2 linked regions of the Saccharopolyspora erythraea genome follow. The protein of the gene in region 2 binds, or shares a complex with, the protein of the main gene of each other region. Links are inferred from orthologs where the notes say so. Each region holds a gene or a part of one and is shown on either strand. Other genes may lie near its edges.

Region 1 (3,954 bases), 6.0 Mb from region 2 along the record:
GCAACGGCACCGCGGACGCCCTCGGCCTGCACACCTTCGAGGTGCCGCTCGAACTCCCGCCGGTGGAGGTCGGCATGGCGTGGCATCCGCGCAATGACGCCGACCCCGCGCACCGGTGGCTTCGCGACCACATCCGCCAAGCCGTGACCTCGCTGCGGCTGCTCTGACCGACTGGCCGCACATCGCACGTCGGTCCCAGATCCCCGCCCTTTCGGGGCCGCGGGAGGCTGGCAAGCGCGGTCGTCCGGACCCGAGCGTGATCCTCGGCCGGAGACTCGTCGGTCAGAGCTTGGTCAGGAGGACTCGGCCAGAGCTTGATCGGGGGCGGTCAGCGAACTCGGCTGAAGCTTGGTTGGCAGGTACTCGGCTAGAGCTTGGTCAGCCGACTCGGCCAAAGCCTGGTCAGCGGACTCGGCCAAAGCCTGGTCAGCCGACTCGGCCAAAGCTTGGTCAGCGGACTCGATCAGAGCTTGGTCAGGGGGACGCTGCCGATCAGCATCAGGCGGACCGTGCCGGAGCTGCCGAAGTCGATGGTCGCCGTCGCGCGCGGCCCCTCGCCCTCGGTCGCGATCACCGTGCCGAGCCCGTACTTGTCATGGGTGACCCGGTCGCCCGCGGCGAGCTTGATCGCGACGGCGTCCTTCCAGCCCTTCGCCGGAGTCGAGCGCATGCCGCGCTCGGCCAGCCCCGCCTGCGCCGAGTCGGAGCCGCCGCGGTCGAAGCCGCTGTTGCGCCGCCCCCAGGTGCTGCGCACCTGCGGGGCCGCGCGCTCTGGCTCGATGCGACGCCAGTGCATCAGCTCGTCCGGGATCTCGGTGAGGAACCGGGACGCCGGGTTGGTCATCGGCTGCCCCCACGCCGAGCGCATCAGCGCCCGGGAGAGGTAGAGCCGCTGCCGGGCCCGGGTGATGCCGACGTAGGCCAGGCGCCGCTCCTCCGCCAGCTCCGCGGGCTCCCCGAGCGCGCGCATGTGCGGGAAGATCCCGTCCTCCCAGCCGGTGCAGAACACCACCGGGAACTCCAGGCCCTTCGCGGTGTGCAGCGTCATCAGGGTGACCACGCCGTCGCCGGAGTCCGGAAGCGAGTCGGCGTCGGCGACCAGCGAAACCCGCTCCAGGAACGCAGAGAGCGAGTCGTCGGCGGGCAGCCCGAGCGCTGCCTCGTCGTCGTCCTCCGCGGCGGGCTCGGCAGGCGCGACCACCGCCTCCGCGGATGCTTGCGCACCCTCTTCTCCGGTCGCGGTGCCGCCGGGCTCGGTGGCGTCCTCGGTCTCACCCAGGTCCCGCGCGTTGTCGCCCGGGTCCCCAGCCGCATCGCCCAAGTCCTCGGCGTTGTCGCCCGGGACCGCTGCCGGCTCCGGCGACCGCGCCTCGATGAACTCCCTCGCCACCGTGACGAGCTCGGTCAGGTTCTCCACCCGAGTGGCGTCCTGCGGGTCGTCGCTGTCCTCCAGCTCGGCCCGGTACCCGGTGCGGTCGAGCACCGCCTCCAGCACGTCGGCGACGTCGGACTCCGCTGCGATCCCGTGCAGCTCGTCGAGCATCTCGACGAAGCCCGCGATCGCCCGCTGCGATCGGGTGTTCAGCAACGGCACCTCGCCGGCCGCGGCCTTGCGCAGCGCCGCGGCGAAGGAGATCCGCTCCTGCTCGGCGTGCGCTGCGACCACCGCCTCCGCTCGGTCGCCGATGCCGCGCTTGGGCACGTTCAGGATCCGCCGGAGGCTGACGGTGTCCTCCGGGTTGTCGAGCACCCGCAGGTAGGCCAGCGCGTCCCGGACCTCGCGGCGCTCGTAGAAGCGCACCCCGCCGACCACCCGGTACGGCAGGCCGAGGCGGATGAACACCTCCTCGAACACCCGCGACTGGTTGTTGGTCCGGTAGAACACGGCGATGTCGTTGAAGGTCGCCTCGCCCTCGTCGACCAGCCGGTCGATCTCCCCGGCGACGAACGCGGCCTCGTCGTGCTCGTTGTCGCCGACGTAGCCCACGATCTGCTCGCCGTCGCCCGCGTCGCTCCACAGCCGCTTGTCCCGGCGGTTGGGGTTGCGCCGGATGACCGCGTTCGCCGCGGAGAGGATCGTCTGCGTGGAGCGGTAGTTCTGCTCCAGCAGGATCGCCCTGGCCTCCGGGTAGTCGCGCTCGAACTCCTCGATGTTGCGGATCGTCGCGCCGCGGAAGGCGTAGATCGACTGGTCGGCGTCGCCGACCACGCACAGCTCACCGGGTTCGACGGTCTCCTCGCCGGACTCGTCGGCGTTCGCATCGGTGTCGGTGTCGGGCTCGCCCGGCCGGTTCGTGCCGACGAGCTCGCGGACCAGCACGTACTGGGCGTGGTTGGTGTCCTGGTACTCGTCGACGAGCACGTGCCGGAACCGGCGCCGGTAGTGCTCGGCCACCGCGGGGTAGCCCTGCAGCAGCTCGACCGTGCGCATGATCAGGTCGTCGAAGTCCATCGCGTTGGACTCGCCGAGCCTGCGCTGGTAGGCGGTGTAGACCTGCGCGACCTTGCGCTCGACGTCGTTGCCGGCCCGTTCGGCGGCGTCCTCGGGGGTGAGCAGCTCGTTCTTCAGGTTGGAGATGTGCACCGAGAGCGTGCGCGCCGGGTAGCGCTTGGAGTCCAGCTCCAGCTCCCGCGCGATGATCGTGATCAGTCGCCGCGAGTCGTCGGCGTCGTAGATCGAGAAGTTCGACGACATCCCGAGCGTCTTGGCCTCGCGCCGCAGCACCCGCACGCACATCGAGTGGAACGTCGACACCCACATCGCGTTCGCCCGCCGGCCCACCAGGTCGGCCACCCGCTCCTTCATCTCGGCGGCGGCCTTGTTGGTGAACGTGATCGCCATGATCTGCCCCGGGTGCACGCCCTGGGCCAGCAGGTAGGCGATGCGGTTGGTCAGCACCCGGGTCTTCCCCGACCCCGCGCCCGCCACGACCAGCAGGGGCGAACCGCTGTGCTCGACCGCGTCGCGCTGCTGCGGGTTCAGCCCCGCCAGCAGGTCCTGCGGATCGGGTCCGCGCCGTGGGGACGGGGACTCCGCCGGTCGCAACGATCCGTCCTGCGGGAGATCGAAAAGGGTGCTCATCGCCGCTCCACGTTACCGGCACTCCCTGACAGCCCGTGCGGTCCCGGCCCGCATCCGCGCCCACCCATCTCCGGGGACCGACTGGGGACTTCCCCGATCCGCCGAGGGGTCGCCGACCGCAACCGTGGTCGGGCACCCGCTCCCGCGACACCGCCTCCGGGTCGGCGGCGCGCGGCCGGACCGCCACGGGCCTCGGAACACGTCGCCGCCGGACGCGCCCGGCCGCACCGGGCCGGTCCGGCGACCGCCGGACGCCCGGAACCGAGCCGAGGCAGAAACGAGCCGTCCGCATGACCTGGTTAGCCGAGATCGACACCGCGATACGGGACTTCGTGGCCTGGGCGTCCGCCCTCGATCCCTGGTTGTGCGTGCTGGCGGTTCTCATTGTCCTCTCCCTGGAGACCTCCCTGTTCGTCGGCTTGCTGGTGCCCGGCGAGGCGGCCCTGCTGCTGGCCGTGGGCGTGCTCGGGGCTCGGTGGGCACTGCCGCTGTTCGGCGTCGCGGTGCTGGCCAACCTGATCGGGCAGACCGGTGGCTACTGGCTCGGCCGAACGCTCGGTCCGGGCCTGCGCCGCACCTGGGCGGGGCGCAAGATCGGCGAGCAGCGCTGGGCGGCGGCCGAGGCGGTCGTCCACGGCTCGGGCGGCCGGGCGCTGATCACGACGCGGTTCGTGGCCGTGGTGCACGCGGTGGTGCCCGCCGTCGTCGGGACGCTGCGCATGCCGTTCCGCCGCTTCCTGCTGCTGGCGGCCGTAGGCGCCGCGCTGTGGGCGGCGGTGCTGACCACGGCCGCGGTGGCGCTCGGCGAGGCGGCGCGCGTCGTCGGCTACGGCTGGATGGCGCTGCTGCTGACGTGCATCGGCGGCGGTGGG
Region 2 (3,704 bases):
AGATCCTCGGCGCGTTCGGCGTGGCTCGCGTCGATCCCGGCACTCATCTGCCCGCTGTTTACGATGTTGCGCTCGACCCTCGGACGCCGCAGCCGCTCGTAGGCGTCCAGGGCGGGTTCGAGGCCGGGCGAGTCGCGGAGCGACTTGGCCAGCACCACCGCGTCCTCGAAGGCCATCGAGGCGCCCTGACCGGTCGCGGGCGATGCCGCGTGCGCGGCGTCCCCGACGAGCAGCGCGCCGCGACCGCGCCACCGCGGCGAAGCCGCGAGGTCGTGCGCGTTCGTGGCCAGTACTTCGTTGGTCGCCTCGACTATGCCCGCTGCGGGCGTCGCGTCCGGTCTCAGGGCCGCCACGAGCTTTTCGCGCAGCATCTCGGTGGACTCGGTGCTGTCCAGCAGCGGTCCGGGAAGGCGCGCGAACCAGAAAGTCCTTCCCTCCGGGGAAACCGCGTAACCGAACGCGCTTGCGCTGCCCCGCACCATCTCGATTCTCCCGGGCTCGTGCGGCGGTGTGGCGTGACCGGAGTAGCCGTAGTAGACCTGTTGTCCCGCATAGCGCTTCGGAGCGGCGGCGGGGTCGACCACTGCGCGGACAACCGAGTGCAGGCCGTCAGCGCCGACGACGAGATCCGCCTTCGTGCTGGTGCCATCGGCGAAACGCGCGACCACGCCGTCGCCGTCAGCGGCGCACGACTCGAACCGGACGCCGTACTCGATCGGGATACCGCGCCGCCGGACCTCCGCGCGCAGCACCGCGCACAGCTCCGCGCGGCGGATGCAGCGGTAGCGCCGCAGCGGATTCTCCTGCTCTCCCATGGCCGAGACGGCGATCTGCTGCCCGTCACTGCCGGTGACGCGCAACGAGGTCAGCTCGAAACCGGCTTGCGCCACCGGGACCGCGGCGCCGATCTGGTCCAGGGCCAGCATTCCGCCGCTCGCCAGCGTGAGGAAAGCACCGATGTCGCCGCCGTCGTCCCGGTACGCCTCGTGGACGCTGACGTCGAATCCCGCCTTGTGCAAGGCCAAAGCGGCCGCCGACCCCGCGAGCCCACCACCGGCGATGACGATCCGCACGCCTGACACCCCTCCCATCCGCGACACCCGGACGCGTTCATTGTCCGGGGGTCGCGGTGAAAAGGACGAGAGCCACGCGAAAAGCCGACGCGTCGCCCGGCTCGCCGGGTGCGGTCGCGTCCGGTCTCACCGGGCGCCAGCCGCGAGTCTCACTCGATGCCGGCGGCGTCCATCCCCCGCAGTTCCTTCTTCAGGTCCTGGATCTCGTCGCGCAGGCGGGCCGCCAGCTCGAACTGCAGGTCCCGGGCCGCGCTCATCATCTGGTCGTTGAGCTGCTGGACCAGGTCGGCCAGCTCGGCGCGCGGCATCGACTTGATGTCGCGGTCCTCCAGCAGACCGGCGCTGCCCACGGCTTCGCCGCTGGGCTTCTTGCCGCGCGAGACGTTGCGGCCCGAACCGCCGACGGCCACCTCCTCGGTGTCCTCCGACTCGCTGTAGACCCGGTCGAGGATGTCGGCGATCTTCTTGCGCAGCGGCTGCGGGTCGATGCCGCGTTCCTCGTTGTAGGCGATCTGCTTCTCGCGCCGCCGGTTCGTCTCGTCGATCGCGTGGCGCATCGAGTCGGTGATCCGGTCGGCGTACATGTGCACCTGCCCGGAGACGTTTCGCGCGGCGCGGCCGATCGTCTGCACCAGACTCGTGCCCGAGCGCAGGAAACCCTCCTTGTCGGCGTCCAGGATGGACACCAGCGACACCTCGGGCAGGTCCAGGCCCTCGCGCAGCAGGTTGATGCCGACCAGCACGTCGAACTCGCCCAGCCGCAGCTGGCGCAGCAGCTCGACCCGGCGCAGCGTGTCGACCTCGGAGTGCAGGTAGCGCACGCGGATGCCGAGCTCGAGGAAGTAGTCGGTGAGGTCCTCGGCCATCTTCTTGGTCAGCGTGGTCACCAGCACCCGCTCGTCGCGCTCGGCGCGCTCGCGGATCTCGTGCACCAGGTCGTCGATCTGGCCCTCGGTCGGCTTGACCACGACCTCCGGGTCGACCAGCCCGGTGGGGCGGATGACCTGCTCGACGAACTCGCCGCCGGCCTGGCCCATCTCGTACGGGCCGGGCGTCGCCGACAGGTACACCGTCTGCCCGATCCGGTCGGCGAACTCCTCCCAGGTCAGCGGACGGTTGTCCAGCGCGCTGGGCAGCCGGAAGCCGTGTTCGACCAGGGTGCGCTTGCGGGAGGCGTCGCCCTCGTACATGCCGCCGACCTGCGGGACGGTCACGTGCGACTCGTCGATGATCAGCAGGAAGTCGTCCGGGAAGTAGTCGATCAGGGTCGCCGGGGCCGAACCGGCGGGCCGGTCGTCGACGTGGCGGGAGTAGTTCTCGATGCCGGAGCAGAACCCGACCTGGCGCATCATCTCGATGTCGTACTGGGTGCGCATCCGCAGCCGCTGGGCCTCCAGCAGCTTGTTCTGCTTCTCCAGCTTGGCCAGCTGCTCGTCCAGCTCGGCCTCGATGCTGCGGATCGCCTTCTCCATCCGCTCCGGGCCCGCCACGTAGTGCGTCGCCGGGAAGATGCGCACCTCGTCGACCTCGCGGACCACCTCACCGGTCAGCGGGTGCAGGTAGTACAGCCGGTCGATCTCGTCGCCGAACATCTCGATGCGCACCGCCAGCTCCTCGTAGGCGGGGATGACCTCGACGGTGTCGCCGCGCACCCGGAAGGTGCCGCGGGCGAACGCGATGTCGTTGCGCGTGTACTGCACGTCGACCAGCGCCCGCAGCAGCACGTCGCGGTCGGTCTCGCCGCCCACCTGCAGCTGGATCGAGCGGTCCAGGTACGACTGCGGGGTGCCCAGGCCGTAGATGCACGACACCGACGAGACCACCACGCAGTCGCGGCGGCTGAGCAGGTTCGACGTCGCCGAGTGGCGCAGCCGCTCGACGTCCTCGTTGATCGAGGAGTCCTTCTCGATGTAGGTGTCGGTCTGCGGGACGTAAGCCTCGGGCTGGTAGTAGTCGTAGTAGCTGACGAAGTACTCGACGGCGTTGTCCGGGAAGAACCCGCGCAGCTCGTTGGCGAACTGGGCGGCCAGCGTCTTGTTCGGCTCCAGCACCAGCGTGGGCCGCTGGACCCGTTCGATCAGCCACGCGGTGGTCGCCGACTTGCCGGTACCGGTGGCGCCGAGCAGCACCACGTTGGTCTCGCCCGAGTTGATGCGGCGTTCCAGGTCGTCGATCGCCTGCGGCTGGTCGCCCGCGGGCTGGTAGTCGCTGACCATCCGGAACCGCCCGCCCGTGCGCGGGATGTCGCTCACGGGGCGGAACTCGGAGTGGGCCAGGACGGGGTGCTCAGTCGCGAAAGCCATAGCCTGCCGAACCAGATCTTGGGGGGTGGACACTTCCGGCGTCGCCGCCGTCGGTCATCCACGCTACCCCCAGGCACCGACAACGCACCGATGTCGCCTCCGAGGCGCCACACGCGCCACACGAGTCACCGCCGCCACAGACCGCCGCTGTGCCTCCCGCAACCCAGTTGGCACTGGCGTCCCTGGTTGCCGGTGAGCCGATGCCGAACGGCTGCCGCGGGCTGATACTGGGGTCGACCGCTCCGGCAGGTCCGCCACCGGGACGGTCGCAGCCGCTTCTGGAGGTGGTGTGATGTCCACCAGTACACCGATCACCGGGCATCCTGAC

The links. Proteins that work in one complex are often made in the same cells at the same time.
Region 1: the proteins of uvrB (region 2) and HUO13_RS33605 are in contact, whole or in part, in a crystal structure (PDB 7EGT), measured with the Thermus thermophilus proteins. The link is inferred for Saccharopolyspora erythraea from one-to-one orthologs. Residues at the interface, in WP_096411307.1 of Thermus thermophilus: Glu23, Leu25, Arg26, Asp27, Gly28, Glu29, Arg30, Phe31, Arg55, Glu326, Asp327, Phe328, Glu379, Ser382, Gln383, His398, Gly400, Arg401; in WP_096412145.1 of Thermus thermophilus: His654, Arg656, Phe657, Gln666, Asp668, Glu669, Lys680, Arg681, Leu682, Ser683, Lys685, Tyr686, Ala687.

The regions. Positions count from the first base shown.
Region 1 is NZ_CP054839.1:7,506,866-7,510,819, forward strand. What follows is about bases 264-3,418. They hold HUO13_RS33605 (UvrD-helicase domain-containing protein), read right to left. Parts: upstream 3,083-3,418; coding sequence 464-3,082; downstream 264-463. Other genes in these bases: HUO13_RS33610 (DedA family protein), read left to right, coding at 3,373-3,418. Outside these bases: HUO13_RS33600 (hypothetical protein), read left to right, coding at 1-167; more of HUO13_RS33610, read left to right, coding at 3,419-3,954. UniProt on the Escherichia coli protein: A helicase with DNA-dependent ATPase activity. Unwinds DNA duplexes with 3'-5' polarity. Translocates on single-stranded DNA with 3'-5' polarity. Initiates unwinding more efficiently from a nicked substrate than double-stranded DNA.
Region 2 is NZ_CP054839.1:1,542,015-1,545,718, forward strand. The notes cover bases 800-3,704. They hold uvrB (excinuclease ABC subunit UvrB), read right to left. Parts: upstream 3,377-3,704; coding sequence 1,223-3,376; downstream 800-1,222. Other genes in these bases: HUO13_RS07105 (FAD-dependent oxidoreductase), read right to left, coding at 800-1,091; HUO13_RS07115 (SPW repeat protein), read left to right, coding at 3,669-3,704. In the rest of the region: more of HUO13_RS07105, read right to left, coding at 1-799. UniProt on the Escherichia coli protein: The UvrABC repair system catalyzes the recognition and processing of DNA lesions. A damage recognition complex composed of 2 UvrA and 2 UvrB subunits scans DNA for abnormalities.